3 regions of the Peribacillus sp. B65 genome follow, and region 2 is predicted to be linked to each of the others. Evidence: riboswitches for the same ligand, from Rfam matches in the RefSeq annotation. Region 2 holds a riboswitch; each other region holds the start of a gene.

Region 1 (10,310 bases), 950 kb from region 2:
TTTAGTGGGGGCAGTTGCCGTAGCTTTTGGGAAGGAAACAAAGAATACCGTTTTGACATAAACAAAAGGATGGGGACTGTATTCAGTCCCCATCCTTTTGTTATTTAAAGTCCTTTATGATTTTTAAAAGGGATTCGGAGGCAGTCTTAGGACTTTCTGCATTCATGATGGCTGATACGACTGCGGTACCTGAAAGCCCGCTAGCAGAAAGGGAGGAAATGTTATCGGCCGTGATACCCCCGATGGCTACGGCGGGAATTGATACGCTGCGGCAAATTTCCTCCAGATCCCCAATTGCCATTAAGGTTGCATCTTGTTTGGTCTTTGTAGGGAAAACGGAACCGACTCCGATATAATCTGCTCCATTTCGTTCGGCTTCTAGAGCCTCTTCAAGATTGGAAACAGATACACCGACAATCATATCTTCAGGAACCATTTTTTTGACGGCAGGCAGTGGAAGGTCATCTTGCCCAATATGAATTCCATCCGCTGCAACAGCAAGTGCTATATCCACCCGGTCATTGATGATAAGGGGAATGGACAGCTCGTTCAATAACTGTTTTAATGCAGAAGCTTTATTATAAAAGGAGAGAGAGGAATTATTTTTTTCTCTAAGCTGTACGATCGAGACTCCTCCTGAAACCGATTCTGCAATGATTTTGGTCAATTCTTCTATTGCCAGGGACTCTTCCGTAACTAAATACAGGCTTAAATCAATTTGGGACTTCTTCATTTATTTTCACCTCATGCATCCAGATTTCCTTATCCATTCTTGATATTGCATCGATTAATCGCACACGAAACGTTCCTGTTCCTTCATCCTCTTGAAGGTTTTTGGCAGCTAGTTCCCCTGAAATGCTCATGGTTGAGATACCGGCAATCGCCGCAGAATAGAAATCATCGGTGACTCCGGAAAAAGTGCCGATAAGAGCAGTGGACATACAACCGGTACCTGTAACATTAGTTAATAGCAGGTTCCCGTTATCGATGATGGACGTACGTTTTCCATCGCTGACCGCATCCTTCGCTCCGCTGACCACGACGATGCAATTCAATTTATTTGCGGCTCGAGCAGCCAGCTCTGCATTGCTGACCGCAAGCTCCTCCGAATCCACCCCGCGGGTAACGGTATCCCCACCCATCAATGAAAGGATCTCACTTGCATTGCCGCGAATGATTTGGAAAGTAACCTTACTTAGGAGCTCTTTCACTTGCTCTGATCGATAGGCGGTGGCACCAACTCCCACCGGGTCCAAAATGACCGGGATATCCAGGTCATTTGCCGTCTTACCGGCAATCTCCATTGCTTCCAAGGCTTTATCATCGATCGTACCGAAATTCAGGACCAATGCATCCGCTAATTTGACCATATCCGCCACTTCTCTTGGGCTCGATGTCATCACTGGTGAACCACCGATGGCAAGGGTGGCATTTGCACAGTCGTTGACCGTAACAAAGTTGGTGATTTGGTGGACGAGTGGTTTTCTTTCTTTTACCTTCACGAATAAATCGGCTGCGGAAACCTTCATATTAAGTCACTCCGTTCTTTTTTTTGAATATGAATGAAAATGATGGACAGGACCATGACCTTTACCGATTGAAAAACTATTGCGTATCGCTTCAGAAATATAAGTCTTGGCCTGTTCGATCGACTCTTGCAAGGGCAGTCCATTTGCCAGGTTTGATGTTATGGCGGATGATAGGGTACAGCCCGTACCATGAGTGTTTTTTGTATGTATGCGCTCTCCCTTGATCCAGTGGAAGTCAGTCCCATCATAATAAAGATCATTTGGATTTCCCGCTGCATGGCCCCCTTTAAGTAAAACGGCTTTGGGACCCATTTCTTGTATTGAAATGCATGCCTTGTAGAAATCTTGTTTCGTCCGAATCGACAAGCCAGTAAGCACTTCCGCTTCCGGTACATTTGGTGTTACAAGTGTTGCAAATGGAAGTAAGTCCATTTTTAAGGCGGAGACAGCCTTTTCGTCGAGCAAATGGTGGCCGCTTTTGGAAATCATGACAGGGTCAAGGATAACGATGGCAGGCATGAAGGTTTTAAGGGACGCAGCGACTGTTTCCACGATTTCTTTTGATCCAAGCATGCCTATTTTTACTGCATCGACAGGAATATCTTCAAATATAGCTGCAATTTGGTCCGATATGATAGCTGTTTCAATTGGCTGTACTGAACGGACTTCCATTGTATTTTGTGCGGTTACGGCTGTTATGGCAGACATTCCAAAGACCCCATGTGCAGAAAATGTTTTTAAATCCGCTTGTATTCCAGCACCGCCTCCTGAATCAGAGCCGGCGATGGTTAATGCTGTTTTCATAAAAAAACCCCTTCATATAATTATTTTTTAAAAGTATTTTAAGTAATATGAAAGCTAGAATCGCACCTGCGAATGAACTGAGCATAAAAGCCGGTAAAAAACCAAAAAGAGCAGCTTTTTCTCCTAATAGGAGGATGGCAAGTGGATAACAGGCCATGGAACCGAGAATGCCGGTCCCGATCACTTCACCTAAACAAGCGAATTTTAAGCTTTGTGTTTTTCGATAAAGGATGGCAGCCAAAAGTGCACCGATCATGCTCCCGGGAAAGGCGAATATTGAACCGGTACCAGACATGTTTCTAATGATGGAAACTAGGAAAGCTTGTGTCACAGCATAAGCAGGCCCCAATAGAACGGCCGTGAGGACATTTGCCAGATGCTGAATAGGAAAGACCTTTGCAAATCCTGCAGGGATGAAAATAAATGAACTGGTCAGCGTCGTTATAGCCGTTATCATGGCAGTCAACGTCAGTTTCTTGATAGGATTCATCATCATGTCTGCGACCTACAGCGGCCAATCCTGCTCATTTTGAACCATATCCCAGAATAAATATTCATACCGGGAAGTAACCAAAAAGTGCTTTTCTAATCTAAGAAGTTCCTTTTCTGGCATGCCTTCCGTCAATTCTTCCAACAATGCGATCAGCCACTTGTGTGCTTCCCCGAATTCAGGTGATGAATAGGACCTTATCCAATCTGCGTAGCGATTGTTTTCCAATGCTGCTCCATTTTGTTCTTTTAATAGCAAACCGATTTCATAGTAATCCCAAGCGCATGGCAGGAGACAGGCGATCAAGTCTGCCAATGTCCCATGCTGAGCTGCATTTAGCATGTAACCTGTATAGGCTAGAGTGGTGGGAGTAGGTTCTGTTTCTTCCAATTCCTTGGAACTGATCCCGAATTCGGAAGCATACTGCCGATGGATATCCATTTCCACTTGAAGGGTTTCATTTAAAATACTCGCAAACTTTGCCATGGTTTCGATGTTATGGGCTTTGATGACACCTAAAGCAAAGAGCTTGGAATAATCCATGAGATAGATATAGTCCTGCTTCATGTAATAGGCAAATTTCTTTTCAGGAAGCGTACCATTTCCAATTGCTTGGACAAAGGGATGTGAATGATTCCTTTTCCAAATCTCTTTTGCCCGTGCATGAAGTCTATCACTGAATGTTTCTGTTTTAATATTCTCCATTGTTCATCCTCCTTTAGAATGGTTCCCCTAGATAATGAAAAACCCCGTTCCTGAATACGGAACGGGGTAGATGGATATAGTCTGTAAATGGACGATATCATCCACTTCCCTCCGCCGGTATGAGCCGGTTCAGGTTCAAAGGGTCCGGAAACTATTTCCATCTCAGTCTTAAAAAAGACTCCCCTAGTGGTGTGAATTGTATGTAATTACTGACATCATATCAGAAAGACAAGAAAATGCAACCCGTATTTGAAGAGGGAGCATGTAATGTCCAGGAAAAAAGGGAGAACCAGGTAATTGACTTTTGATAATTATTAGGGTAGAATCATTTCTACATCATTTATATATCGAATTCTTATCCAGAGAGGTGGAGGGACTTGGCCCAAAGAAACCTCGGCAGCGGACCCATTTTGGGAACTGTGCTAAATCCAACAAGCATATGCTTGGAAGATAAGAAGAGCCGTACGGACACAGTCAGCCTCTTCTTGAATTAGAAGGGGCTTTTATTTTTGGGAAATAACGTTTAGTGACATAATAGAAAAGGTATATATAATTTGGTGAAAATCAAACAAGTTGATAAAGTTAGCTAACTAGAAGCAGGCTCTAGGATGACTAGGAAAGGAGCCATTTACATGGCAGAATTATTTAAGAGGATTGAACAGAGGAAGGCAAAGCTCATTGAAGAGCTATTGGCCAATGGAGTATACAAAACCTCTGATGAAAGGCACCTTTATGATGCCCCATTAAAAGTGCTTGAAGATGAATATAAGATTGTTATAAATAGACCTAATAACGAGTCACCTTCTGAATGGATGACATAGTAAGCGATGGACTATATTTTGGGCTCTTGGATAAGGGATATGATGTAAGCATTCACAGTATACACTAGTGGATGCTTTTTTGCGTTTAATAGAAAATGACATAAAATATACATAATTAAAGAATAAAGTAGGTGTTTTGTCACATTTTACCTATAAAATAACACATTTTATTTCTGAAAAATAGTTGATTTTAACTAGTAGTTTAATTATGATGAAAGTGTAAAAAAATTGAATAAATGGGAGGTGTCATATAATGCCTTGCCGTAAAGTAACTATAGAAAGGGTAGAAGAAAAGAGACAGGAAATGATCAAATTGGCAGCAAGTTACGGCTTAACAAGTCTGCTTACTGTTCAGGCCAGTCAAGAATTGGATACGCTATTAAATGCGTTAGCAAGTAAAAGAGAGTCAGAATATTTTTCCCTCCAAAACGCATATCGGTATTTTTAAATTAGCCAATTCGACCTGTATTAATTTGAAAAAGCTACTGCTCAAGGCAATAGCTCTAAAAAATTATATTAAATATCGACACGTTTACCAAGAATGATCAAATCCCGCTCAATGCCATCCAGCTCGGCAACTTGAGGTAAATGTGCCCATTCTTCAAACCCGAATTTGGAAAAAAGCTTAAGGCTAGGTATATTGTGGGCGAAAATGAAACCCAATATAGTCTTAATACCTAATTTTGGACTCAATTCAATTGCCTTTTGAATCGAAATTTGTCCGATTCCTTTTCCCCGGAAATAATCATCAATATAAATGCTGATTTCGGCAGTGGAATTATATGCCGGTCGGCCATAGAAGGATTGAAAGCTCATCCATCCAGCAGTTTTCCCTTCTATAGTAATGATATATAGCGGTCTACTTTCTGAATGATGTTCCTCAAACCATTTAACCCTCGATTGGACGGATACAGGCTCTGTATCTGCCGTGACCATTCTTGAAGCAATTGTCGAATTATATATTTCAACAATTCTGGGTAAATCAGATAGTTCTGCCTCTCTAAACTCTATGTGCTCTTCCATGATGTAATCTCCTAACTATCATTTATTCAATCTCCAGAATGAAGGGTAATCCCGTTTTTTTGTTTAAGGGACGGTGAATTGAAACCCAATCCATTGAAAGTTTTTTATTATCATACACTTTTTACTCTTTATCTGACAATTCCTTTTTTATGTTAAGTCTGCAGATTTTTTGGGTATGTAAAGGATTAAATACTTCTAGTAAAAAGGCAGAGGAGAACCAAATGAAAAAATTGTCAGTTTTTTTGATTATAGTACTGGTTATATGTTTTGTTGCATATGAATTTCAGGCCTCGGAGTCGGAAGATGTGCAAAGGGTGATGGCTTTTGGAGATTCGTTAACCTATGGAAAAGGGGATAAGGATGGAGAAGGATATATAGAAGGCCTGGAGGATGAATTGAATAACCCGGAATCGGAACAAAAAGTGAGTTTTTGGAATTACGGTATAAAAGGCCAGGAAACGGATGGGGTGATGAAACAGCTTGATGATTACCGCATTAAAACGAAACTTGATGAAGCCGATACTTTCATCGTTTATATCGGAACGAATGACTTGATCAATAGTAACGGCGGGGACTTGGAGAAAATAAGTGATCGAAAAATCAATGAGGGTAAACGGGAGTATATCAGCCATCTGAAAAAGATTACGTCAACACTCATAAAGGCAAACGATAAAGCTGATATTTTGGTAGTGGGACTATATAACCCAATTAAAGGAAATCAAAAACTTGAAAAGCATATTCGCGATTATAACCAGTCAATAAAGGGAATAGCGGATAAAGACAATAGGATGTTATTCATTCCTACGAATGATCTTTTTGAAGATAAAAAGAAATCAGAGTATTTCAGTGATAAGTTACATCCGAATGAAAAAGGGTATCAGCTCATTGCGAATCGGGTTTTGGAAAGTTATGATTTCAAATGAAAGCAAAAATGCACAGAAAGGCATTCTGTGCATTCTTGCTTTCTAGGAATTTAATATGGCTTTTAGTTGAGGGAACTGCAAGTCATGGAGCTGCTTGTATCTGCCATTGTTTTGCAATAACTGTTCATGTGTTCCTTTTTCATGAACCTGCCCTTTTTCCAGAACGATTATTTGATCGGCATCATGAATGGTCGATAAACGATGTGCAATCACAATTGAAGTCCGGTTTATCAATAAACGTGACAAAGCTTCCTGTATCAAATGCTCGGATTCTGTATCCAAGGCCGCCGTTGCTTCATCGAGAATGATGATTTGCGGATTTTTCAAAAGTGCCCTGGCAATGGCAATGCGCTGTTTTTGTCCGCCTGAAAGCTTGACTCCGCGCTCTCCAATTTGAGAATCATAACCATCAGGAAAGGCACTGATAAAGTCATGCGCATTTGCCGCTTTGGCGGATTCGATGATTTCATCATCTGTAGCATCAAGTTTTCCATACATGATGTTATCACGGATGGAACCGTTGAATAAAATGATATCCTGGGAGACAACTCCCATTTGTCCCCTTAATGATTTCAGTGATACATTTTTGATATCATGGCCATCCATTTTAATTGTTCCATCTTGCGGATCATAAAATCGGATCAAAAGGCTCGTGATGGTCGATTTTCCTGCACCAGAGGAGCCGACCAGAGCGGTTACTTGACCAGCTTTCATGGTCAGGTTTAAACTGCTGAGCACAGGAACATTCTCATCATAAGAAAAATTAACACTTTGAAATTCAATTTGCTTTTTTATGGAAGGGAGTTCAATGGCATTTCCCTTGTCACTTATTTCAGGTTGTGTTTCCAATATTTCAGTTATCCGCTCAAAGGCGGCGGCTGATTGCTGGACAATGCTGATCACACGGCTAAAATTGCGAACGGGACTCTGCAGCAACCTTAAATAGGCGAGGAAGGCCACGATTAATCCTATTGTGAATTCACCTTCCATCACTTGCCAAGCACCGAACACAATGACTGCTACAAGGCCGATATTGTTCAATAAATCAATAATCGGACCGAACATGGAACGTAGCCGAACGGACTTAATGTTTGCAGCCATATTTTCCTGATTACGCTCGGCAAACCGCCTTGATTCGAACTCTTCATTCGTAAAAGATTGAATGAGCCGCATTCCTGAAATGGAATCCTGTAACTGGTTGCTGACATCTCCTGCGGAACTTTGCACAGACCTAAATGACATCCTGATGCGTTTCCCGAATACCCTTGTGATATAGAACATGAAAGGGAATATAAAAAGAAGGACAATGGTCAGCTTCCAGTTAATGAAAAGCATATATACCGCCACGGCAATGAAAGTCACCGTGTCCGTCAAGACTTGGAGCATGCTCGAAGAGATGAGCTGCTGCAGTAAATTGACATCATTGGTCAACCGGGACATTAAGTCACCAGTTCGATTTTTGTCAAAGAATTTCATATCCAGTGTTTGAATGTGGTCATACATGCTATTCCGTATATCCATAATAGCTCTTTGACCGACCTTCGAAACGATATAGCTGTTAAAGTAGTTCAGTAACGCCAATAAGATGCTGGCACAAAGAATTCCTGTGCCAATCCAGATTAACAAATCATATCTTTTTTCGGGAATGACTCTATCAATCGTAAACTGCGTCAACTGGGGGATGGAGAACTCAAGCAATGAAATGAAAAGCATGATACATAATATCAAAGTGCAAAACTTCCATTTGGATGGTACCCGATTGAACATTTGTTTGAGCATCAACCATATGCTTCCTTTTGAAGGTATTGCATGCATGGAACTGCGGCCTTTGTGGCTGAATGGAATATGTCCTCCACTCATAGCGATCACTCCTATTTAGACTATCTATGATGAATTTTGAAAGTCATTTGAATTTTACCTTAATGACTATGATAGAGCTTTTCAAAAAATAGACAACTTTTAATCGGTTCGTTTCTGTCAAAAAGTATTATTATTTTACACATTCCTATAGTAAATGGAATAATTAAAGGAGATTAGCGAGGCTTATAAGAGGAGATGCTAAAAATGAATGAAAATGAAAAAATCAGGGAAGAGCTTTTAAATGCGGTCAACGGACTATCGGATGAACAGCTGAACGCCCATCCTGAACCTGGACGATGGAGCATCATCCAGGTATTGGATCATTTATATTTAATGGAGAGGGTCATAACAAAGAGCATATCCGATAAATTGAAAAGCAACGATAGCATTCCTGCTGTGGATAAACCGATCGAGCTTACTTTAAATCGTGAAGTGAAGGTCCAGGCGCCGCCATTTGTCATTCCGTCAGAATCATACCAAACTTTGAGTGAAGTTAAGGAAAAGTTGACCGAATCCCGAAAAGCTTTTGTACAGGTCGTTGACCATGCAAAGGAAATTGATCTCGAACAAAAGTCATTACCACATCCTTTGTTTAAAGATTTAAGCTTGAAGCAATGGATCCCGTTCGTGGGACTTCATGAAAAACGGCATTTATTGCAAATTGAAGAATTGAAAGCAAAGTTATAGAAGAAACTCATCCGTCTTTGGTTGAGTTTTTCACTTTCAGACAGATATTCGTAAAGGAAGGATTTTTCAGTGAAAGCCACTTGGGTAAGGACATTTTTGGTATTGGGCTTTTTAGGATTGTTACTGGGGCTCTTGTTCAAGTATATGCTTCCTCCTGATCTGGATGAAATCGAACTGACTGACGAGCTGAATCCGATCGTCGCCGAAAAAAAGGACGAGCTCATTCAATTGGCTAATGACAAAGGCATCCCGGTTATCATTACGGCGGGGTTCCGGTCTTTAGCCGAGCAAAATGAACTCTATGAAAAGGGCAGATCAGACTCGGGCAACATCGTAACGAATGCAAGAGGTGGCGAATCGCTGCATAATTTCGGTTTGGCGATAGATTTTGCCCTCCTTAACAAACAAGGCGAGGCCATTTGGGATATGAGTTATGACGGCAACGATAATGGAAAGTCGGATTGGATGGAAGTCGTAACCATCGCTAAAGGGTTAGGTTTCAATTGGGGAGGGGATTGGGAAGGGTTCAAGGATTATCCGCATTTACAAATGACATTTGGCTTAAGCCTGCGTGAGCTGCAGCAGGGCAAGCAGCCAAAAGGGCAGTGAAAGCGGTTGGCTTCATTATAAGCCGCATAATTTTGACTAATAGCAGGAAAATAAGCATGTGAATTGCTTTACAGGTAAGAATTCGATAAAGTGGACTAGTGAGAATCAGACATAAAGGAGTGCAGTCACCATGGAAGAAACAAAAAATTGCCGGGACTCTTTGGTCATAAAAACAAGCCTTGTCCTCCCGCCGGATACAAATAATATTGGTACGATGTTCGGAGGCAAATTAATGGCATACATTGATGATGTAGCGGCTATATCAGCCATGCGTCATGCTCGAAGCAACGTCGTTACTGCATCAACTGATTCTGTCGATTTCCTGCACCCTATTCACGAAGGAAATGCAGTTTGCCTTGAAAGCTTCGTGACGTATACGGGCAGAACATCAATGGAAATCATCGTAAAGGTGGTTGCAGAGGATTTAGTTACAGGAGCCCGGAATTTATGTGTCATTTCATTCTTGACATTTGTTGCCATTAATGAAGAAGGTAAACCAATTCCGGTTCCGCGTTTGGTTCCTGAAACAGAGATGGAAATGAATTTAAATGAATCAGCAAAACAACGGGCCCAAATTAGGAAAAAACGAAGGGAAGATACACAGTTCATTGCAAGCACTTTCGGTGTGAAACTGCCATGGACCGATCAATCAAATCCAGGATTATATAAATAAGATACGCATCCCTTCTGCCGTTCTTATTAATGATTGAGACCAAATTCATTGTGATTTGGTATTTTATTCATTGCCTGGAGTTTTGGGGAAATCACTACTACCATCTTACAGCTTAACTGTATGGGAAAGAAATGTGAAAAGACGCTTGGATAAGTCCAAGCGTCTTTCTTATGTTATCTTGTTAGG
Region 2 (10,310 bases):
CAAAAACGATGGTAAAGATATTCGAAAAAATGCTCCTAAAGGAAATAATCCAGGTCAACCTGCACCGTTAAGCGGTTCTCATAAGGTGAAAAACAGACAGCATTCCCGTCAGAAGCATAATAGCAGTCATGATATGTAAGCTGCTTAAATAATCGTTCCATAACGAAGCGGTGCCGCCCCAAAAGGCAGACACCGCTTTCGTTTTATATTTGTGCAGCAAATAAATCACATGGAAAATGTTCGATACCTTCCTATTATAAGGGCGTCTTTTTTGGGCACTCTTTCACGGTTTAAACGTGAATTTCAAGTCCGTGCCAATCCATTTCAGCCAAAATAACGATGATATAACGTTTTTGCCTCTGCAATATCTTTTGTTCCATGAATCAACGCCCGTCCGTCTTTAAAAACGACTAACCGATGGGTTCCAATGGTAAATGAAAGTAAATAAGGATTCCTGTCGATCTTACCACCTTGTGCGATAAGATTATTTTCAAGTTCCGCCAAGTCACTTTCAACCTTCATTGCCGGCCGAATCTGGACAGAATCCCTTCCGCATAAAACGGCTGTCTTTGTTCGATTTGAATAAGAGAGGTGGGGATACGTTCGATTTGACCCGCAGGACAAACAAGTATCCTTTTTTAATTTCGCTACATTTATGGATGAATGTTCATTTTTCCAAAGATCAAATGAAACGATTTTGTTTCTCAGCGATGCATGATCTTCGACAAGGATTTTTAAAGCTTCCGCCATTTGATGAGCAACGACCGTTTGAACGGCAGGGCTGATGATTCCCGCCGTATCACAAGTCAGTCCTCCCATCGGGACCGTTTCCAGCAAACAATTCAAACATGGGGTCGTCTCCGGAATCACCGTGTAACTTATCCCATAACTCCCTACACAGGCACCATAAATCCAGGTGATTTTATATTTTTGTGCAGTATCGTTAATAAGCATCCTCGTGTCGAAATTATCAGTGGCATCCAATATCAAATCCACGCCTTCAATAAGCTTCGCCAATTCATCAACCGATACATCCGCCACAAATGAATTTACGATAACGTCCGAATTTAGCGCTTGCAAACGATTCTTTGCTGCCACTGCTTTCGGTATTCTTTTTTGTGCATCTTCTTCACAATAAAGCTGTTGTCTTTGAAGGTTGCTCCACTCTACATAATCCCTGTCCACAATGGTGAGTTTCCCAATTCCGGCTCGTACAAGACCTTCCGCAGTTCCCGTACCGAGAGCACCCGCTCCAATCACCAAAACGTGCTTTTTGCGAATTTTCATTTGCCCTTCTGCTCCAATTGGACCAAAAAGTTCTTGACGTGAATAACGCTCATTCATCCAATGCTCAATCCTTCAACTGGGCTGCTTGCTATCGCGTAATCATTTTTTTCGATTCTTCCTGCTTCATACCCCAATCGACCTGCCTCAATGGCAAGTTTCATTGCTTTCGCCATTTTGACGGGGTCTTTTGCTCCCGAAACAGCAGTGTTAAGCAATACGCCATCCGCTCCTAATTCCATGGCGATAACCGCATCGGAGGGAGTTCCAATCCCTGCATCAACAATTACCGGAACCTCAGATTGTTCCATGATGAAGCGTAAGTTCAGTGGGTTTATAATGCCCTGACCAGAGCCAATTGGTGAAGCTCCAGGCATGATTGCATGGCACCCCACTTCTTCCAGGCGTTTAGCGAGCAACACATCATCCGAAGTATAAGGTAATACGGTGAATCCGAGTTTCACTAATTCTTCAGCAGCTTTCAATGTTTCAATCGGATCAGGCAGCAAAGTTTTTTGACAGCCAATGACTTCTACCTTAATCATGTCACATAAGCCAGATGCCTTTGCTAGATGGGCTATGCGCACTGCTTCCTTGGCTGTTTTAGCTCCTGCTGTATTGGGAAGGAGTGTGTACTTTTTCAAATCAAGCTTTTCTAAAAAATTGGGCTGGCTGGCTTCAAAAATGTTCATTCTCCGGACCGCAAATGTTAATATTTCCGTCCCCGAAACCTCCACTGATTGCTTTTGAACATCGAAATTTGGATATTTTCCAGTACCTAATAGTAATCTTGAAGAAAATTCATACGAACCAATCTTTAACATAATCATCCGCCTCCTACAAAATGTACAATCTCTACCTTGTCTCCATTTGACAAAAGTGTTTCACTTAAACTCTCTTTTGCTAATATTTCATCATTCAATTCAACAATCACTACTTTTTGATGTAAATTAAAGTGTTGCAAAAGCCCTGTAACTGTTGATTCATCGGCAGGAATCCGTATTTTTTCGCCGTTAATGACCAATTCCAATTCATCCACCTCCATTAAGAAAAAAGGGTCTGTATCGAACGATCCAATCGAAAAGCGGACCATTCGGGATTTGTCTTCCCTTCTAAAATATCCGCTATAAGTACACCTGTAATTGGAGAAAGCAGGATGCCATTCCTGTAGTGCCCCGTTGCAATGAAAAGTCCTTTGCATGCCGGATGTTCACCAAAGTACGGCAAGCCGTCCCCAGTTTGTGGGCGTATACCTGCCCAGGTCTTTTCCAATTCGGTCCCTTTAATCGCCGGAAGCAATTGCGTTGCTCTTTCTATTAAAGTAGAAATCCCGTCAAGACTTACCTTTTGATCGAAAGTGCCCGCCTTAACCGTTGCCCCGACAATGATTCTTCCGCCTACTTTGGGCACAAGATAGCAGCCATGCGAGAAGACCGTTTTTTCAAGCAATGGACGTTCGGTCAGGACGGAAAAGCACTCTCCCTTTACAGGATAACTGTCTAGTTTCATCCCTGATTTTTCAAGGAGGAAAGCACTCCAAGCCCCACCTGCCACGATGACATTTTCACATGAAAATGCACCTATGTTCGTCACCACTCCCGTTACACTTCCGTTTTCAGTAACTAAGTCGGAGACATGAACAAATTCCTTTATATCTACACCAAGGGCAGCGGCAGATTCAGTAAAAGCGAGCGACAGCCTAGTGGCTGAAACTTGTCCATCCTTAGGAATGAACATGGCTCCTTTAATCTCATCCGAAAGAAGCGGTTCCGTTTTCCTTATTTCGGCAGTCGATAGCCATTCAGCCTCAAGTCCCGCATCTTGCTGGCCTCTAATCATGTTCTTCAACTCGGCTACCTGATCATTCGTTAGCGCCACCTTGAACATGCCCTTGTTCACTAATTCGATGTCTATTCCACTTATATCTTTTAATTCTTCCGCCAGTGCAGGAAACATCCCCCTGCTTCGGCTTGCCAATGTAAAAAGCGGGTTATCAGCATCCAACTCGGCTTGTGCCCCTAACATCCCGGCTGCAGCACTGGATGCTTTGCTGGCAAGTCTATCTTTTTCCAATAAAAGGACCTTTTTACCTCGTTTGGCTAATTGAAAAGCAATGGATCCACCTATTACTCCTCCCCCAACAATGATTGCATCATATATGGAATTCATCTTATGTCTCCTTTCCCAAAGACTTCGAATATTCTTTAACGGCTTCAATCGGATTTTCAGCTTCAAGAACCCCTGACATGACCGCAATTCCACGTGCCCCTGCATCCAGCACGATTTGGCAATTGAAAGGTGTTATTCCGCCTATCGCAATTATCGGAAGATTGACATTTCTTGAGATTGCATGAAGCTCCTCAACTCCCCTAGGAGGAAGGCCGATTTTTGAATCCGTTTCAAAAACATGTCCATATATCGCGTAATCGGCCCCTTTGCTGAATGCGGCATTCGCTTCATCCATGGAATGGATCGAACAGCCAACATTCATCCCTGGAAAAGCTCCTTTTACAACTCCCGCATCTAAACTATGAAAAGCCAATTGCACACCAAATACTTTGTGTACCCAAGCTACATCCACCCGATCATTAATGATGATCTTAGAAAGCGGGATCTTATTATCATGTAGCAGGGTCACTGCTCGATAAAGTTCCGATGCACTCATATGCTTTTCCCTTAGATAAAAGAAATCAACATGTTCCTGAATGTTTGAAGCGATTTCCACAAACTTTTCAATTGGCTGTTTCCCAGTAGAAATAATATGCAATTCATGTGCATTCATACTAAGGACTCCTAACAAGTAAAGTTACAATCTCATAAAATCAAATAGAAACTAACGGGAATTGAATCGACAGATAAAAGCCGGCCAACAACAGGATGATAAAATACAAAATGAAACCATGGTCCTTTTTTGAAAACCCAAACTCATAATAGAATGTTCGTTCTCGTGTGTCTGTAAATCGCTTTGCTTCCATCGCAACCGCGATTCGGTGAGCACGTCTTATGCTTCCGGATAACAACGGGATGGAATAGGCTTTCATTTTAAAATATAACGCTTTTATCCCTTTTCCCCTTTCGAAGCCGCGTACCTTCATCGCGTTTCGTATCGTTTGGAACTCCTCCATCATGATGGGAATCAGCCTTAATGCCGCCATGAAACTATAGGCATATTTCGGTTTAAGCTTAACTTGCTGCATTAACGAATAAAACAAGTTCACTGGCCTCGTAGTTAAGGAAAAAGTTAAGCCAAGAACCGCAAAGAACAAAGCTCGAAAGCCTACCAGTAATCCCCTCATGAAACTTTCTTCAGTAATCGATATAAGGCCCCACTCAAACCAAAGCGTCTCACCTTGCCCGAATAATATCATTGCAGAAGAGGTGGATATAAAAATGAAACAAAAGGGAATCGACAAAAGTAAGATGCGTTTTATCGAATGCCCGGTAAAAAACAAAAATAAAAGTAATACGCCAATGGTGATATTCAACATATAATTCAGGTCATGAATGAATAACGCCACGATGCATAACACAATCAGTACACCAAGTTTAAGGCTTGGATTAATTCTATATAGCCATGTTTCTGCATTTGAATCATTCATCTACATGACACTCCTTTTAACTTTGGTCTCCACAAATCCTGATTGCACAATGTTTTCATCACTTATTACGTTTCCATCCTTAACCGTCCAGATCCTGGTTGCAAAGTTTTTTGAAATATGATCATCATGAGTTACCATGATCACTGTTATTCCACGCCTTCGATATTCCTCAAACCATTCCAGTAATGCAAAGGTATTTTTCGAATCTTGGCCAAAGGTTGGCTCATCCAGGAGAATGATTTTTTTGTCTATTACGATTGAGGCGGCTACGCTTAAGCGACGCTTTTGACCCATTGATAATTGAAACGGGTGTTTATCCCGATGTGCCTCCAGGCGGAACACTTTAAGCAATGAGCGGACTCTCTCATCTATTTCTTGTTGCGGCCTTTTATCAATTCGCAATGAATAAGCAATCTCTTCGTATACAGTATTTGCAACGAACTGAAACTCAGGATTTTGAAAGACAAACGTCATATGATCCGTTGGATTTTTCACCTTTTTAATCGGTGTTCCCAATAATTCATACTTACCATTCGTTTTTATGAACTGCATCAGTGCATGCAAAAGTGTACTCTTCCCCGCGCCATTTTCACCCCTGATTACAATCCATTCACCTGAATGGACCTTCAGCTCGTCAACCTTGATTTTTTCCTCTTTATTCCGAAAACCGCTAAAGCCTTGCACATTCATAAGAGGTGAATCATCTGTAAATGGGTGTTCCCGAATCGGTGCATAATTCTGTATATATTCACCCCAAACACCTGGAAACCAAATTCCAGATTCCTTCATTTCATTTTTATATAGTGAAAGAATGGTGTCTCTTGGACCATCAGCTATGATTTGACCATCATCGTTAAAAAGCACGATTCGTTCGATGAATTCTAAAACATGGTCAATTTTATGCTCGACGATAATAACCGTTTTGTCTCGTCCGACTTCCTTCAGCAATTCCCAGATTTCTTTCGTTCCTTCCGGATCAAGCATGGCGGTTGGCTCATCTAAAAATATCACTTCTGGTTCAAGGGCCAATACTGAAGCGATTGCCAGACGCTGTTTCATCCCGCCTGATAATGTTTCAATACTTGTATGGCCCAAGTTCAAACCTACTTTAAGGAAATGATTTTGAATCTTCTCTTTCATTTCTTCTTTAGGGACGGAAAGATTCTCAAGGACGAAGGCAATTTCCTCATCGGCAAATGGCATGCAAAACTGACTATCAGGATCTTGAAAAACATACCCCCACGAAGAAGGGCATTTCAATTTTTCCGCTTTCATCGGTACTTCGATGGAATTCGGAATCAATCCGCTTAACACTTGTAAAAGGGTCGACTTACCACAACCTGATGGCCCCAACAATAGCACTTTTTCTCCTTGATCAAACGTTAATGATAGGTCCTTGAATATCAAAGATTCATCACCGGGATATTTCATTCTTAACTTTTCAACAGAAACGATTGGTTCCATGGCCCTCAACCTCTACTTTTGATCCAGTTCTGCATAATCTTTATTTGAAACCGGACGCACAAGATTTGTTACTCCTGTTGCTTCCAGGACTTTAACTAGATAATAAGCGGTCACACCTGCAAAGAATATGGAACCCACAAACCTCGCTATCATGAATAACGATAGATTCCAAGTTGAAAGCGCACCTATTTCCCCGTATGCAAAATCCATAATAACTGATGCCAGGCAGGAAGCTATCGCAGCTAAAACGGCCACCGGCATATTGAATTTTTTATATTTGAAAGCCATGAACACCAGTTCCGCGAACAAACCTTGTACCACCCCATATAACAGTACGGTCAGCCCCCATGGTGAACCAAGGAAGAACTCCCCGGAAGCTGCAGCTATCTCCGCTAAAAGTGCCACACCCGGTTTCCGTAAAATTAAAAAGGCGACGGGGCCAGCTATAAACCACATTCCATAAATAAGTTGATCCAGATGTAATCCTAACGGTTTAACGGAATAATAAATCGAACCCCAAAGGATATAAACGATTCCAAATGCTACCGCAATCACGATCGTGACCAATATGTCCGTTAATTTCAAACCTTTTTTCATTGTTTCATTCCCCTTTATACTTCTAGTGTTTCCTTATGCACAGGCCATGTCTCTAAACGATAAGCCATTTCCCAAAATGAGTATTCATATTGGCTGCTGAGGATAAAATGCTCTTTCATTCTTTCCTTATCTTCGTCTGTCACTTTTTCAGCAATCTCATCAAGCCTCGCAATTTGTTCTTCCACCAAAGTGCGGAACCACTCCCCTCCGTAAGCCGCTATCCATTCTTGATAAATCGGCTCCTCCGGCATGCACCCTTGCAGCTTTTCACCTATTTCATAATAAAGCCAGTAACACGGCAAGATAGCTGCAATAACATCTCCTAAATGTCCCGAATAAGCCGCACGATACATATGGGAAGTATAAGCATAAGCGGTCGGGGCTGGTTTGAAATTATCCCGTTCTTCTTTTGTGATCCCTAATCTCTCAGAAAAATTCTCATGAAGCTTCAACTCCGCTTCATATGTTCCTTGTGCATGGCCGGCAAGCCTGCTTGTTGTATGTAAATCAGTAGCTTTAACTGCTCCTAAAGCTTGAACCCTAGCAAAATGAGATAAATAATAGGAATCTTGCATAACATAGAAACGGAAACACTCCAATGGCAATGTGCCATCTCCTATTCCTGCAACAAACGGGTGATTAAAGCTAGCTTCCCAAATGTGATCCACTTCCTGACGAATTTCCTCTGAAAACTTCATGACCATTACCTCCAAATTATATTTTTTGAATGAATGTTACGGAAAAAAACTTTTATCACCCCTTTTTTTGCAAACAAAAAACCACTTTCTTAAACGTAAAGAAAGTGGTTGTACTTGAAATAATACAGAAACGTATTGTTCCAGACCCCACTTCCCTACGCTGGTATAAACCAGATCAGGTTCTAAGGGTCTTAAAGTCATACTTTAATCTCAGCTTCTGCGGTAAAAATCAACTTTCACCTATAAAGCACCCCTAGTGGTACAAATTGTATATTAAATTTCATTTGCCTTTATATTAACACGATAAATCCAATTGTCAAACGTATTAGAAAAAGTTTTCAACTTAATGATTTAGGGTTACTAACCTTTCAATCTTGCATATACACCAGTTACCCGGCAGTTTAACGGCACTTTAATCAATGGGTTTCATTACGTAATTTCCTCGTGAATTCTACTGTTTTACTCGTGAATTCAGCTACTTACTCGTGAAATTGATTTTTCTTGGGATTTTTGCGGCTTTACTCGTGAGTTTAGCTACTTTACTCGTGAATTCTTTTATTCTCTAAAAAACAATATTATACATTCGATGTTGCTTTTAGTTTTAATATTTTGCTCGATCTGTAGTATATCATAGCTGCCATACTTCTCTTTCACATAACGCCGAGGCAGCCATTATGCTCGGAACAGTGAAGGCCATGAATGCATTTTGTGGTGAATAGTTTGCAGCCAGCAGTAATCCTATTAATGTCGGGGCAACAATCGCGCCAATTCTACCAAAATCCAAGGCCCAACTATCCCGGTGGACCTTATCTCCCGGGGATAATACTCGGATATATACGTATTGGCCAAATTCATCGTGCCTACTGTACAGGCACCTCCAAAAGCGATCAGAATGCTGCATTTGAGGTCAAACCTAATATGACAAAACAATCAGTACCCATTGCACAGAGGGATAAAAGTACTCTTCTATGGCCTATTTTCCCAACTAAGTACCCTCCAATTAACGATCCGCCAATTTGTCCTATTCCCGATATAAGATTGAAAGATAAACTGGATTAAAGGCCGTATCCGGACTGCCCATGACGGCCCCCCTCCTTATTCAACTATTAAAATTACTTGTTAACCGCATTGACGGCTACTTGCATCGGTTTGTTAAGTACTTTTTACAAACTGTTTAGCAGAGCCCATTTTCCCTCGATAAAAAAGTAAGCGCTTCCAAATATTCGGAATGTAACTCCTGGATTTCACCTATGAACAATACATGATCACCAGCATCATACTCTCCTCATGGTTTGCATTCCATCCAGGCAACACTTCCATTTATTTTTGGCGAAATTCCCTTGTTATCCCAGTCGGTTTTAAGCGTTTCCTATTTGCTGCCCGCAAATTGCCATGCAATGGCTTCCTGTTCATCCGACAAAATATTAATGGTAAAAGATTTATCTTTCATGCTAGTGCAGGCTTTTGCTTCTTTATGAATACTAAAGCAAGCGGTGGATCCAAGGAAACCGAAGGAAAAGAATTCACAGTAATCCCCTTTTGAACTTTCCATCAAACCAGCTCACTATTGTGACGCCGGTTAGGGATTTCCCAAATTCTCAACTCGCGCCCATCCACCTCATCACCTCCTACTCTTTTATTATGAATTCATTATAGTAAACTTAATATTTTTAAAAACCATATAATTTCATAATGTGAAATTACAGGAAAAATTTATAATTGTGAACTATCAAAAGAATTCCCCGAAGAAATGACTTTCATTACCGCATTATCAAAAATCAGTGTTAAACTATCCATGTTCATTCATATTTCCAGCTTAATTAATAACGGACTTTTTTGTTCTTGACTTGAATAGATGAAAGTGGTGAGGAAAGTTTCAATTTTGCGTACATTTAGAAAGTTCTACCAATTTTTCGTGGATATACCTTTAAAAAAAGGAGTGGTTTTGAATTACCGTTACGAGGTAAAAGCTGTAATCGGAACAGGAAGCTACGGTATTATTTATCTTTGCAATGATTTGAAAAAAAAAGAAAATATAGTGATCAAGCAACTCCGGAAAAGTAAACGCCGCAGCAAAAAAGAGCTGAAGCAGTTTGAAAATGAAATTTCCATTTTACGAATGTTAAACCACAAAAACATCCCCAAATTTCACGAGAAATTTTCACATGAGGGAAATGTTTATTTTGTGATGGATTTCATAGAAGGAGATAATTTGGAAGACCATATTTTCTTGAATCATATAACATTCAATGAGAAAGAGTCTCTATTTTTTCTGGATGAGCTGGTCGTTTTAGTATCTTATCTACATGACCATGACATTTCCCATCAAGATTTACGTATACCAAATATTTTACTAAAGAACAATCAGCCCATTTTGATAGACTTTGGTTTGTCTAAAAAAATCAATTCGGCCGATTTTACTAAAGAATCCATGTTGCAGCTGAAAAGGCAGGATTTTTACGACTTGGGGGAAATACTTCTATATGCACTTTATACGACTTACGCCTCCAAAAGTAAAAAGACTCTTCCTTGGACAGAAGAGCTTTCGTTAGAAAAAGAAACCGTGCATTTACTGAAAAGGTTATTAAGCATCCAAGAACCTTATTCAGATATTAAAGAAATCTCAATGGACCTGCAGGCTGCATTGAAGTCAAAGAAATTGAATTAG
Region 3 (10,310 bases), 3.2 Mb from region 2:
GGATTGCAAAGGTTTCTTTGGCTGAGTTGGTGTCAATCCATATATAAAATCGTTACCTTGATTCATTTTGTAGCTCTCAGTCCGTTTAGAAGGATCCTGGCCCGATTGGAAGCACTCCAGTGAAATATTATATTCATCTTGGATGAACTGATATTGACGATCCAGAATATCAAGTAATTCCTGATCCTGAATATGCTGACGCAAAAGAGTATACGTGTTTAAAGTACCAATCGTTCCCGACAACACTTCATGTACATCGAATACTTCGTGACCACCGTGATTCATTTGTGGGGGAATGGCACCCGTTTGCATGTTCTGGTGTACTTGACCTTGTTGATATTGGTTTTGCATTGTATTTCCCTCCTCGTTTTATCAATGATGCGAACAAGTTTAGTATGTTAAACCCCAACTGGATTATTCAATCTAAACTCTTCCAAGAAGACCAATAAGCTGCTGCATCATGTTTTCTGTATAAAAAAAACGTGGCGTTTTAAACTATAGACACTTTATATGTATGGGAGGATTTCCAATGACACATCAATGCTTCTATTGTAGTGATGTTACGGAAGAAAAAAAAATCCATGTGGTAACGTTTCAAGTTTCTGACACGGATAGAAATGAAATGCTCTGTGATGAATGTTATCAAGAATGGCTACAAGGAATAAAAGGTTAAGCGTTAAAGCCCTCTAACATTTCACAAACATCAACAATGCATACTTGGATGAACTCAGGGTAACTTAAATCCGTTAAATAGTGAATTTCAAGGAGGATGGTTATGGGAATTTTAAGCGGTAATCCGAAAGAAGAGCCAATGCATTACGGAGAGGTATTTGGAACATGGGCATTTCTAACAACTACAAAAGGACTGATTGCCTGTCATCAAACTATGCTTAATCATACTGGCGACAAGGGCCAGCATAAATTACTTGTTGAAGTGATCAATCAAGGGAAACAGGAACATGACCAACTTGAATCATTATTAAAAGAAAATAACGTAGGACTGCCTCCGTCACCACCTGAAAGGCCTAAAGCTAATTTGGAGGATATTCCAGTCGGGGCACGTTTTCAAGATCCTGAAATCTCTGCTTCAGTATCAATCGATATTAATGCAGGATTAGTTGCTTGCAGCCAAATCATGGGTCAATGCATCAGAGAAGATATTGCACAGATGTTCGCACAATTCCATACGAATAAAGCTGCATTGGGTGCTGACTTCCTAAGATTGAATAAGGAAAAAGGCTGGCTGTCCCTCCTCCTCTTCATATTAATAAAACAAGCATGTAAATATAATCAAATATCCCCTAATCATGTTGACATCGTGATTGGATGCCCAACATGATTAAGGGGTTAATTCCGATAATGAAAGGACGATTAAGGAATCATTACCATTGCAGACTTTCGATTAAGTGGCACTTTGTGCATTGTTGACTATAATCAGTTTTTACAAATTCATGATTACACTTCTCGCGAAAAATGTTCAGCTCCCTTTTCAGTTGTTCCAATTGAGTTTCCAACTGTTTCATTTCAACTTTTATTTGGATTACCCGATTCATCGAATTCTCCCTCTCATCGGAATCATAAATAGATTTCCCCGTCCGTTTTCCTAAATTCATTCGCTTTTTCTTTAAGACCTTCATCGATTACCGACTCAAAGCCCAGACCCTTTTCCTTCGCCAAATCACGGATGTCTTGAGAAATCCTCATACTGCAGAATTTGGGTCCGCACATTGAACAGAAATGGGCTGTTTTGGCACCTTCAGCCGGTAGTGTTTCATCGTGATATTCAACTGCCCTTTCAGGATCGAGGGAAAGATTGAATTGATCTCTCCAACGAAATTCGAATCTAGCCTTCGAAAGGGCATCATCCCGTTTTCGTGCCTGGGGATGGCCTTTAGCAAGATCAGCTGCGTGGGCTGCAATTTTATAAGTAATGACCCCTACACGAACATCCTCTTTATTCGGAAGCCCCAAATGCTCTTTCGGTGTCACATAACAAAGCATGGCCGTTCCAAACCATCCAATCATGGCAGCACCAATCGCAGAAGTGATATGATCGTATCCAGGAGCTATATCCGTTGTCAATGGTCCCAGGGTATAGAATGGTGCTTCTTGACAGACTTCCAGCTGCTTATCCATATTTTCTTTAATCAAATGCATCGGTACGTGACCGGGTCCCTCCACCATGACTTGAACATCGTGCTTCCAAGCAATCTTCGTCAGTTCCCCAAGTGTTTCCAATTCAGCGAATTGAGCCTCATCGTTTGCATCTGCAATGGAGCCAGGACGGAGGCCGTCACCTAATGAGAAAGAGACATCATACGCCTTCATGATTTCACAAATCTCTTCAAAGTGAGTATAGAGAAAACTTTCTTGGTGGTGGGCCAAGCACCATTGTGCCATGATGGAGCCCCCCCGGGAAACGATTCCCGTAACTCGCTTTGCTGTCATGGGAATGTATCGCAAAAGCACTCCGGCGTGTATCGTGAAGTAATCCACACCTTGCTCAGCCTGCTCGATTAATGTATCCCGGAAAACTTCCCAATTTAAATCTTCCGCGACTCCATTCACTTTTTCCAATGCTTGATATATCGGAACCGTCCCAACTGGCACAGGAGAATTCCTGATAATCCATTCCCGGGTCGTGTGAATATTCTTACCGGTGGAAAGATCCATTATGTTGTCTGCACCCCAACGTGTAGCCCAAGTCATTTTCTCCACTTCTGCTTCAATCGATGAACTAACAGCGGAATTTCCAATATTCGCATTTATTTTCACATGAAAATTACGTCCAATGATCATGGGCTCACTTTCAGGATGGTTAATATTCGCCGGAATGATCGCCCTCCCGCTAGCTACCTCATCTCTTACAAAATCAGGGGCTACATTTTCCCTGATCGAGATGAATTCCATCTCAGGAGTTATGATACCTTTTCGGGCATAATGGAGTTGGGTTACGTTTTGCCCTTTCGCTGCACGCAATGGTTTTCTTTTCAATCCCGGAAAAATTTCTGCTTTCGTTTGTGACTCTTTTTTATACCCGTTATCTTCGGGCTTTATTTCACGCCCTTCATACTCTTCAACATCTTCCCTTTCCAGAACCCAGCTGCGTCTAATCGGGGCAAGACCTTTATGAATATCAATGGGATATTCTGAATCCGTATAAAAGCCGCTTGTGTCATATACTCGTAAAGGCGGATTCTCCTCTTCGCCGAATGAACCTGTAGTCGGACTTAGCTTAATTTCACGCATGGGCACCCTAATATCGGGTCTAGATCCCTCAACATACACTTTTTTACTCCCGGCAAAACTGGACATAATTGAAACGTTCATGTCATTTACTGAATTACTCATCATGATTTCATTTCTCCTTTTTAAGTTCATTTAAAAAGGACAAAATCCAATCCATTTCGCACGAAAAAGCCAGATCTCATATTTAAGACCTGGCTAACGTTAGTATGGCTACAGAAATGACCAATTGAAATGTCATTGTTTAGTAGATTCTAACTTCCCCACGCTGGTATGAACCAGATCAGGTCCTGAGGGTTAAGAAGCTTAAGCGCTTCTCTCTCAGCCCAACTTTTATTGGACACCCCTAGTCTGAATAATTTAATTGATTACAGGGTAACTATATCTCACCCTTTGCATTCTGTAAATAATTTGAAAGACCTAATATTTTCATTACAACTATCCAAAATTTATTATTTGAAGAAGAGCCGTTCATTAATTTCCCAGGCTCTCAAGGATAGGGTAAAGCTCCTCTAAATGCTTGATTTCATAGGTTGGAATCACTTCATTCCGTTCCTTATCATGGCGATTTATCCAAACCGACTTTATGCCTACCCGTGATGCTCCAAGGATATCCGTCATTAAATTATCGCCGACCATCAATACTTCATCCTTATCAAGCTCCATGATCCCCAAAGCATGCTCAAAAATGGAGGCATCCGGTTTACCTCTTCCAAATGCGCCTGAAATCACGATTTGGTCGAAATAAGGAACCAGTTCAGGCGTAATTTCAAGTTTGGTATTTTGCAGCTCAGGAGATCCGTTCGTAAGCAATAGCAACTGATACTTCCCTTTTAATTCATCCAGAACACGGAATGTTTCTTCATAGATAAATGGCTTTTTGCGTCTCTCCGCAGGGAAACGTTCTGCCAGTTCAAGTCCAAAATCCGGGTCATCGATCCCTAATGCCAATAACCCTCTCGTCCACGCTTCTTTCCGATAAGCCGGTGCAATCCCGGCCATCTTCCTGAATTCATCATGATCATCCTGAAAATTTCCCCATAGCCCCTCAAATGGGTTGATTCCGATCATTTGGGTGAATGCATATGTATCGTAAGAAGAATAAAGCTCACGCGCTTCCTTTCGCACAGCTTCTTCAAAATCCTCGACATTCAGATCATATTTCTCCTTGGCCACTTCACATGTGGCCACAAAAGCCTCTTTTACACTTTTCTGATCCCATAGTAATGTATCATCTAAATCAAAAAAAACTGCCTTCAGCAAAATGTCCACCCCTCTTTCCCTATTATTGAATTCGTAAAAATTACACTATTACAATAATAAACCACAACCAATAAAAAAAGAATAACTATTCGGAAAATGACTTACCTTTTCTAGTGGGAAACCCTTATCCACTTATCATCTTTCAAATACATACAGCTTTCCATTACTGGCAATCTTGAATTTGGGACCGGTGAACCCCCGTCGGATCAGCTCTTTCCTCATATATACCATGAGGGCGGCATGACTCACGATCAAAACATCCCTTTCCCCCTTTGCAAAGACTTCATCCAATACTTTATTGATCCTTCGCTCTGCGATCTTAATTTCCGCCCTTGTCTGCTTGTTTAACACCGAGCAGCAACGAATCCAGATGGCCCAAAGGATGAATGGCAGCTTTACCCTTCCTTTAAGAGGCGGGGAAGGTATTTCCCGCAGCTCCTCCATCCGGTGAACCGGACCTGGATAGATATGTTCCGCTGTCTTGACAGCTCTCGACATATCACTGCAATAACACTCCTCCCATTCCTCCGCGCCAAATAAAGTCGTTCCATAAATAATATCCGCTGCATCATAGTCCTTAAACCATTGCTTCATATCATCCGCCGTCACAGATCTCCCAGTAGGAAATTCATGTGCCACCTTAAAATGCCGTACCAAACCAATTTTCATATCTTCTCCTTTTTATCTTTTAAAATATACGTTTCTTTTTCTTGTAAACAGCCCTTATCAATATATTACCCTATGTAAAACTATAAAAAAAAGTATGTTAAAACCATTAAAACCTTTGAACTCTCCTTGACACTGTGTATATATTTAAAAGTTTTTAAAGATCCAGTGTTTAATTATGATAGCATCGAAAAAAGAGAAAGCATCTCGCCTTCTCCATTTATCGTTTAATCTATGAATTGTAGTTCTGTTATCGTACATCTTTTCCTGAATTTATATTTTCCGCTCAAATCACTGAATTGATAATCATTGAGAGATTTCCCCAGTTGTTCCCTCAGCTTCTCTACAGTGATGGATTCCTTAACTGTCTCTTTCCAATTTTCATTTCCGATCAACTCATCGAACGGAATGGTAGTCAGGACTTCATCATATATCTGGATGCTTTGATCGATGCCGAAGCTGCCATAGATACTGCCATTTTCATCAGCAAAGATATGATCCGATTCCAATTCCTCCACCAATACTTCCAGATATTCCTTTGACTTAACAGGCTTGATGGCAATCTCTGCTTCCGCCTTTACAGGTCCCAATCTCTTATCGACGATCTCTATCGTCAATTTAACATGAACGGGCGGATACCCAAACCCTTCACAAAGTTCTGTTGCCGAATTATATACCATCTGTACGTCCTCCTTTTGCCACTATCATTATATAATAAAAATAGTACATTTCATTACCAAAAACCCTTATTCAAGTTCACTTGCATCTTATTTTTATAGCGACTCTTTTTCAATTCATACGCTCCTTCAACACTGAAGGGTCAATCGTCATATTTCGAGGATTTCCCTAATACGAAATCCACGAATCCTGATTTTCTCAGTTCACGGGCATAATTATCATTCATATTTCATACCTCATTTATACGTTTATCGATAATACACCATTAATTTTGATCTATTTATGAACTCAACTAAAAATCCAATGCCGCTCAGGACATTGGACTTTTTATAAGCTTCACATTATGGCTTTAGCACCACTTTAATACATTCATCCTCGTGATCGTTAAAGATTTGATAAGCCTCACTCGCTTTTTCTAGAGGGACTTTATGGGATATGATTTCCGTGGGGTCGAACTCTCCAGCCGTGATCTTATCAAAAAGCTTGGGCATGTAGTGAATGACCGGTGCTTGTCCCATTTTAAGATTAATGTTCCGCTCAAATAAATTGCCTAATGGGAACATATTATATTTGGATCCGTATACGCCAGTCAGTTGGATCGTGCCGAATTTACGTACGGCGTTAAGTGCAATCTCGATCGCACTTAACGTTCCACCCTGAAGTTTCAGCTTTTGCTCAATCGCTTCTATCGTTGATTTCTTGCCGTCCATTCCTACACAATCTATGACCACATCTGCCCCGCCAGAAGTGATTTCCTTAATGTAGCTGCCCATATCGTTATATTCATCGAAGTTATACGCTTCAACCTTATTCATTTGTTTAGCCTTATTGAGTCTATAAGGAAGATTGTCGATGGCAATGACCCTTTTTGCTCCTTTCATCCAAGCGAACTTCTGAGCCATCAACCCAATCGGCCCACAGCCCAATACCACTACCGTATCATCTTTCTTGACGCCAGCGTTCTCTACACTCCAATATGCGGTTGGCAGCACATCGGACATGAACAAAAGCGCTTCATCTTCAAGTTCACATGACTCTGGGATGACAAACGGCATGAAGTTTCCATATGGGACCCTTAAATATTCTGCCTGCCCGCCTGGATAGTTCCCATATCGTTCCGTAAAACCAAAGTACCCGCCTGTATCCACCGCTTCATTGGGGTTGGAATTATCACATTGACTCTCCATATCATGTTCACAATAATAACAGTGCCCACAAGAAATGTTGAAAGGCAGGACAACCCTGTCCCCTTTTTTCACCTTTGTTACTTCCGGTCCCACTTCTTCGACGATGCCCATCGGTTCATGGCCAATGACATAATCTTTATGCGTCGGCAAAGCACCCTGATATATATGGAGGTCGGACCCGCAAATAGCCGTTGAAGTCACTCGGACGATGATATCATCCTTTTGCTGAAGTTTCGGATCTTCAACTTGTTTTACCTGTATATCTTTTGCTCCTTGAAAAGTTACAGCCTTCATATTCAACCTCCTAAAATATTCTTTATACATTTGATATACCCGTCAAAAAAGGCTACTAAGCCTATGAACATCTAATTTCCCAAGAATCTCTTCATCATGCTGCACTAGGATACAAAAAAAGCCCCGGAAACCGGGACTCACCTATGAAACCATTTATTTAGGAACCTTATTATTGTGCTTATACTCACTTAGTACCTCGTTGAATACATCGGGATAATTCGTAAACAGCCCCGTTGCACCCCATTCAAGAGCCTTTTTCATATCCGCTCTTTCATTTACTGTATATGGATGGAATTGGAGGTCATGGTCGCGAACCATCTTCACATATTGTCCGTCCACCTTATTGAAGTTCGGCCCAACGCCAATTGCATATTCCTTAATGGACTCCAATTCTTCATCGGAAATGGTTGCTGGGTTTTTATAAGAAAAAAGTTGCACAAGCGGTAACTTTGGATTCATGTCATGAACCTTCATAAGGCTTTCTTTACTGAACGATTGAATTAATACATTCTTGGTTCGGCCTTTTGAATCCACCATTTTATATTCTTCCAGAACCTGCAGAAGTTCTTCTTCCATTCCCGGATATACTTCAGGAGACTTTGTTTCTATATAGTAATTGGCCTGCTTTCCGAACTTCTTAAAGACTTCTTCAAGAGTGGGAACCGTTAACCCTTCATATACCTCTTTTGCCAATTGCGGATATTTTTCATTGAACCATGTACCGGCATCCAGTTTCTTGATTTCTGTCAGCGTTAAATCCTTCACCAGACCAGTACCATTCGTTGTACGATCCACCTTTTCATCATGCATTGCTATCAATCTACCATCCTTGGTCATTTGAAGATCGATTTCTATGTAGTCGCCTTTCATTTGTTCTCCCATTTGATAAGCTGGAATGGTATGTTCAGGTGCATAACCAGAAGCTCCCCGATGTGCAATATTCACGATTTTCTTCTCATAAATAGATGAATTGGTATGATTTCCATTTGCAGCTAGGGTCCCGATGGAAGTAGCCTGCAATATAAAAGCCGCACTCATCATACAAAAACTGAATTTCTTTATATTCGTTTTCATTTTCCCTCTCTCCCTCCTACTATTACCATCATTTTAGAAGGGGATTGTGAACTTACAGCAAATATAATGTAAAGAAATAATATATTATCTAAAATGGTTAAAATAACCTATCAAATACAAGGCATTCATGTAGTTTTTTCTACCTGATTAACCGTTTCATTGACACTTTAAGCCTTCCAGACCCTTATTAAATCAAACTTAATGCCGATAAATTCCAGATATTAGATCAGATATTCCAATGTTGACATACCAAGAGGACCTGTACAGAATTGCTCCTTAACTCCTTTCCCTGACTGACCTTCAGGTACTGAATTCCACCCGACCCATGCCTGGAGTATGGTCTTTTCTAAAATATAGATACAAAGACTATAAATGCAAAATCTATCTTTTTCTGATTTACAAAAAACTAGTATCATATTACTATTAAACAAACAGAATATTAATCCTAAGGGGAATTATGTTAAAAAATTATCAATATTATCAAAACAAACACCGATTTATACTGAAAGCATTCATGGCAATGATATCCTTTTTACTATTAGTTGGGATTTCTGTATCACCTATAAGTTGGAAAGATAATCCCTACGAGATGACATTACAGGTCATTTTAATATCGGGGATGATAATTTCTCTGTTATTTTTCTTAAAAACAGAAGTCAATTTTTATAAGACCCTATTCATTTTCTTAATTACTGTTTATTTATATAGCAAATTTTTGATATTTCCAGATACAGCAATCATGCTTTCTTTATTTGCTATAGCACCCTTGTTTCCCATTTTTCTCTTTGATAAAATCGGGTTTTATGTTGTGGCAACTTTAAATATCATATTAGGTCCCGCTTCCATCATGATCATTTCAAAAACGGATCTTCAATACACTTATGAATATGTCGCTTTGGATAGTTTCGGCAACACGCTTAATTTCATCGCCATTCAAATCATATTGGTATTCGTGTTCATAGGCACCAATAATAGGATGGAATCCACTAATGCATTCCACAAGGAAATACAGCAGGCCAAACAATTGAACTCAGTCGGACAGCTAGCTGCCACCATTGCACATGAGATACGTAATCCGATTACAGTCGTTAAAGGGTTTGCCCAGTTATTAGATCAAGAGAAGGAACTGAATGAAACGGAAAAATTTTATGTACAGACCATGCTTACGGAACTTGAATATACACAAGTGATAATCAATGACTATTTGTCTTTGGCAAAACCGCATACGGATAATGTACAGGTCATACCTTTAAATTATGAAATCCAAAAGATTTCCGATTTATTAACCAGTTTCGCCAATAATCGTAACATAGGCTTTCTCCTGGATTTCCGTGACGACCTGCACATTAACATGAATCCCATCGAACTTAAACAGATACTGGTCAATATCATGAAAAATGGAATTGAGTCAATGAACAAACCTGGATTCATCAAGGTGGAAACAGAGCAGGAACGCACTATGGCAAAAATACGAATAACGGATACAGGAATAGGTCTCTCAAAAGAACAGCTTGAAATTCTAGGTACCCCATTTTATTCACTTAAAGATAGGGGAACCGGTATCGGCCTGACCGTTTGTTATTCCATCGTTCAAAAATACAAAGGGAAAATCGTGGTACAGAGCGAAGTGAACAGAGGAACATCGTTCACCATTTATTTGCCCTTATATAAAAAAATAGATTAAATATATATCCCTAATAAGAAAAAGGATGACCACCCATCACCGGGCGGTCATCCTTTTTCAATTAGGCTTTAAAACTATCTTGCCATTTCAGCAAATAATTTTCTAAAAAGCGGACAAACGAGTCTGAGATTTTACCAGCGAGGGCAAAAATGATGATGCCTACGAATACGACGTCCGTTTGCATGAATGAACGGGCATCCTGGATCATGAAGCCCACC

What was found. Region 2 has a riboswitch for thiamine pyrophosphate ahead of tenA (thiaminase II). Riboswitches for the same ligand answer to the same signal wherever they lie in the genome.
Region 1: another riboswitch for thiamine pyrophosphate. It lies ahead of tenA (thiaminase II); the one in region 2 lies ahead of tenA (thiaminase II).
Region 3: another riboswitch for thiamine pyrophosphate. It lies ahead of thiC (phosphomethylpyrimidine synthase ThiC); the one in region 2 lies ahead of tenA (thiaminase II).

The regions. Positions count from the first base shown of each region.
Region 1 covers NZ_CP195840.1:382,449-392,758, reverse strand. Annotated here, with positions in the region: gene ACSR9O_RS01940 (MFS transporter) at 1-61, shown strand, start outside; gene thiE (thiamine phosphate synthase) at 101-733, opposite strand; gene thiM (hydroxyethylthiazole kinase) at 714-1,529, opposite strand; gene thiD (bifunctional hydroxymethylpyrimidine kinase/phosphomethylpyrimidine kinase) at 1,536-2,333, opposite strand; gene thiW (energy coupling factor transporter S component ThiW) at 2,302-2,823, opposite strand; gene tenA (thiaminase II) at 2,839-3,528, opposite strand; TPP riboswitch at 3,618-3,723, opposite strand; SAM riboswitch class I at 3,881-3,985, shown strand; gene ACSR9O_RS01910 (Fur-regulated basic protein FbpA) at 4,161-4,349, shown strand; gene ACSR9O_RS01905 (aspartyl-phosphate phosphatase Spo0E family protein) at 4,603-4,797, shown strand; gene ACSR9O_RS01900 (GNAT family N-acetyltransferase) at 4,866-5,372, opposite strand; gene ACSR9O_RS01895 (DUF459 domain-containing protein) at 5,594-6,295, shown strand; gene ACSR9O_RS01890 (ABC transporter ATP-binding protein) at 6,338-8,155, opposite strand; gene ACSR9O_RS01885 (DinB family protein) at 8,360-8,842, shown strand; gene ACSR9O_RS01880 (M15 family metallopeptidase) at 8,912-9,451, shown strand; gene ACSR9O_RS01875 (acyl-CoA thioesterase) at 9,582-10,124, shown strand.
Region 2 covers NZ_CP195840.1:1,328,888-1,339,197, reverse strand. Annotated here, with positions in the region: gene ACSR9O_RS06530 (small acid-soluble spore protein P) at 1-139, shown strand, start outside; gene ACSR9O_RS06525 (thiazole biosynthesis adenylyltransferase ThiF) at 325-1,344, opposite strand; gene ACSR9O_RS06520 (thiazole synthase) at 1,341-2,108, opposite strand; gene thiS (sulfur carrier protein ThiS) at 2,111-2,314, opposite strand; gene thiO (glycine oxidase ThiO) at 2,329-3,453, opposite strand; gene tenI (thiazole tautomerase TenI) at 3,455-4,066, opposite strand; gene ACSR9O_RS06500 (energy-coupling factor transporter transmembrane component T family protein) at 4,107-4,883, opposite strand; gene ACSR9O_RS06495 (ABC transporter ATP-binding protein) at 4,884-6,347, opposite strand; gene ACSR9O_RS06490 (ECF transporter S component) at 6,360-6,944, opposite strand; gene tenA (thiaminase II) at 6,959-7,642, opposite strand; TPP riboswitch at 7,778-7,907, opposite strand; gene ACSR9O_RS06480 (hypothetical protein) at 8,271-8,426, opposite strand; gene ACSR9O_RS06475 (hypothetical protein) at 9,012-9,194, opposite strand; gene ACSR9O_RS06470 (protein kinase domain-containing protein) at 9,582-10,310, shown strand.
Region 3 covers NZ_CP195840.1:4,531,051-4,541,360, reverse strand. Annotated here, with positions in the region: gene ACSR9O_RS22215 (spore coat protein) at 1-351, opposite strand, end outside; gene ACSR9O_RS22210 (hypothetical protein) at 530-673, shown strand; partial or broken gene ACSR9O_RS22205 (DUF3231 family protein) at 776-1,284, shown strand; gene thiC (phosphomethylpyrimidine synthase ThiC) at 1,576-3,354, opposite strand; TPP riboswitch at 3,490-3,604, opposite strand; gene ACSR9O_RS22195 (HAD family hydrolase) at 3,721-4,509, opposite strand; gene ACSR9O_RS22190 (histidine phosphatase family protein) at 4,645-5,178, opposite strand; gene ACSR9O_RS22185 (hypothetical protein) at 5,403-5,855, opposite strand; gene ACSR9O_RS22180 (zinc-dependent alcohol dehydrogenase) at 6,195-7,334, opposite strand; gene ACSR9O_RS22175 (glycerophosphodiester phosphodiesterase) at 7,488-8,408, opposite strand; gene ACSR9O_RS22170 (ATP-binding protein) at 9,217-10,092, shown strand; gene ACSR9O_RS22165 (ABC transporter permease) at 10,154-10,310, opposite strand, start outside.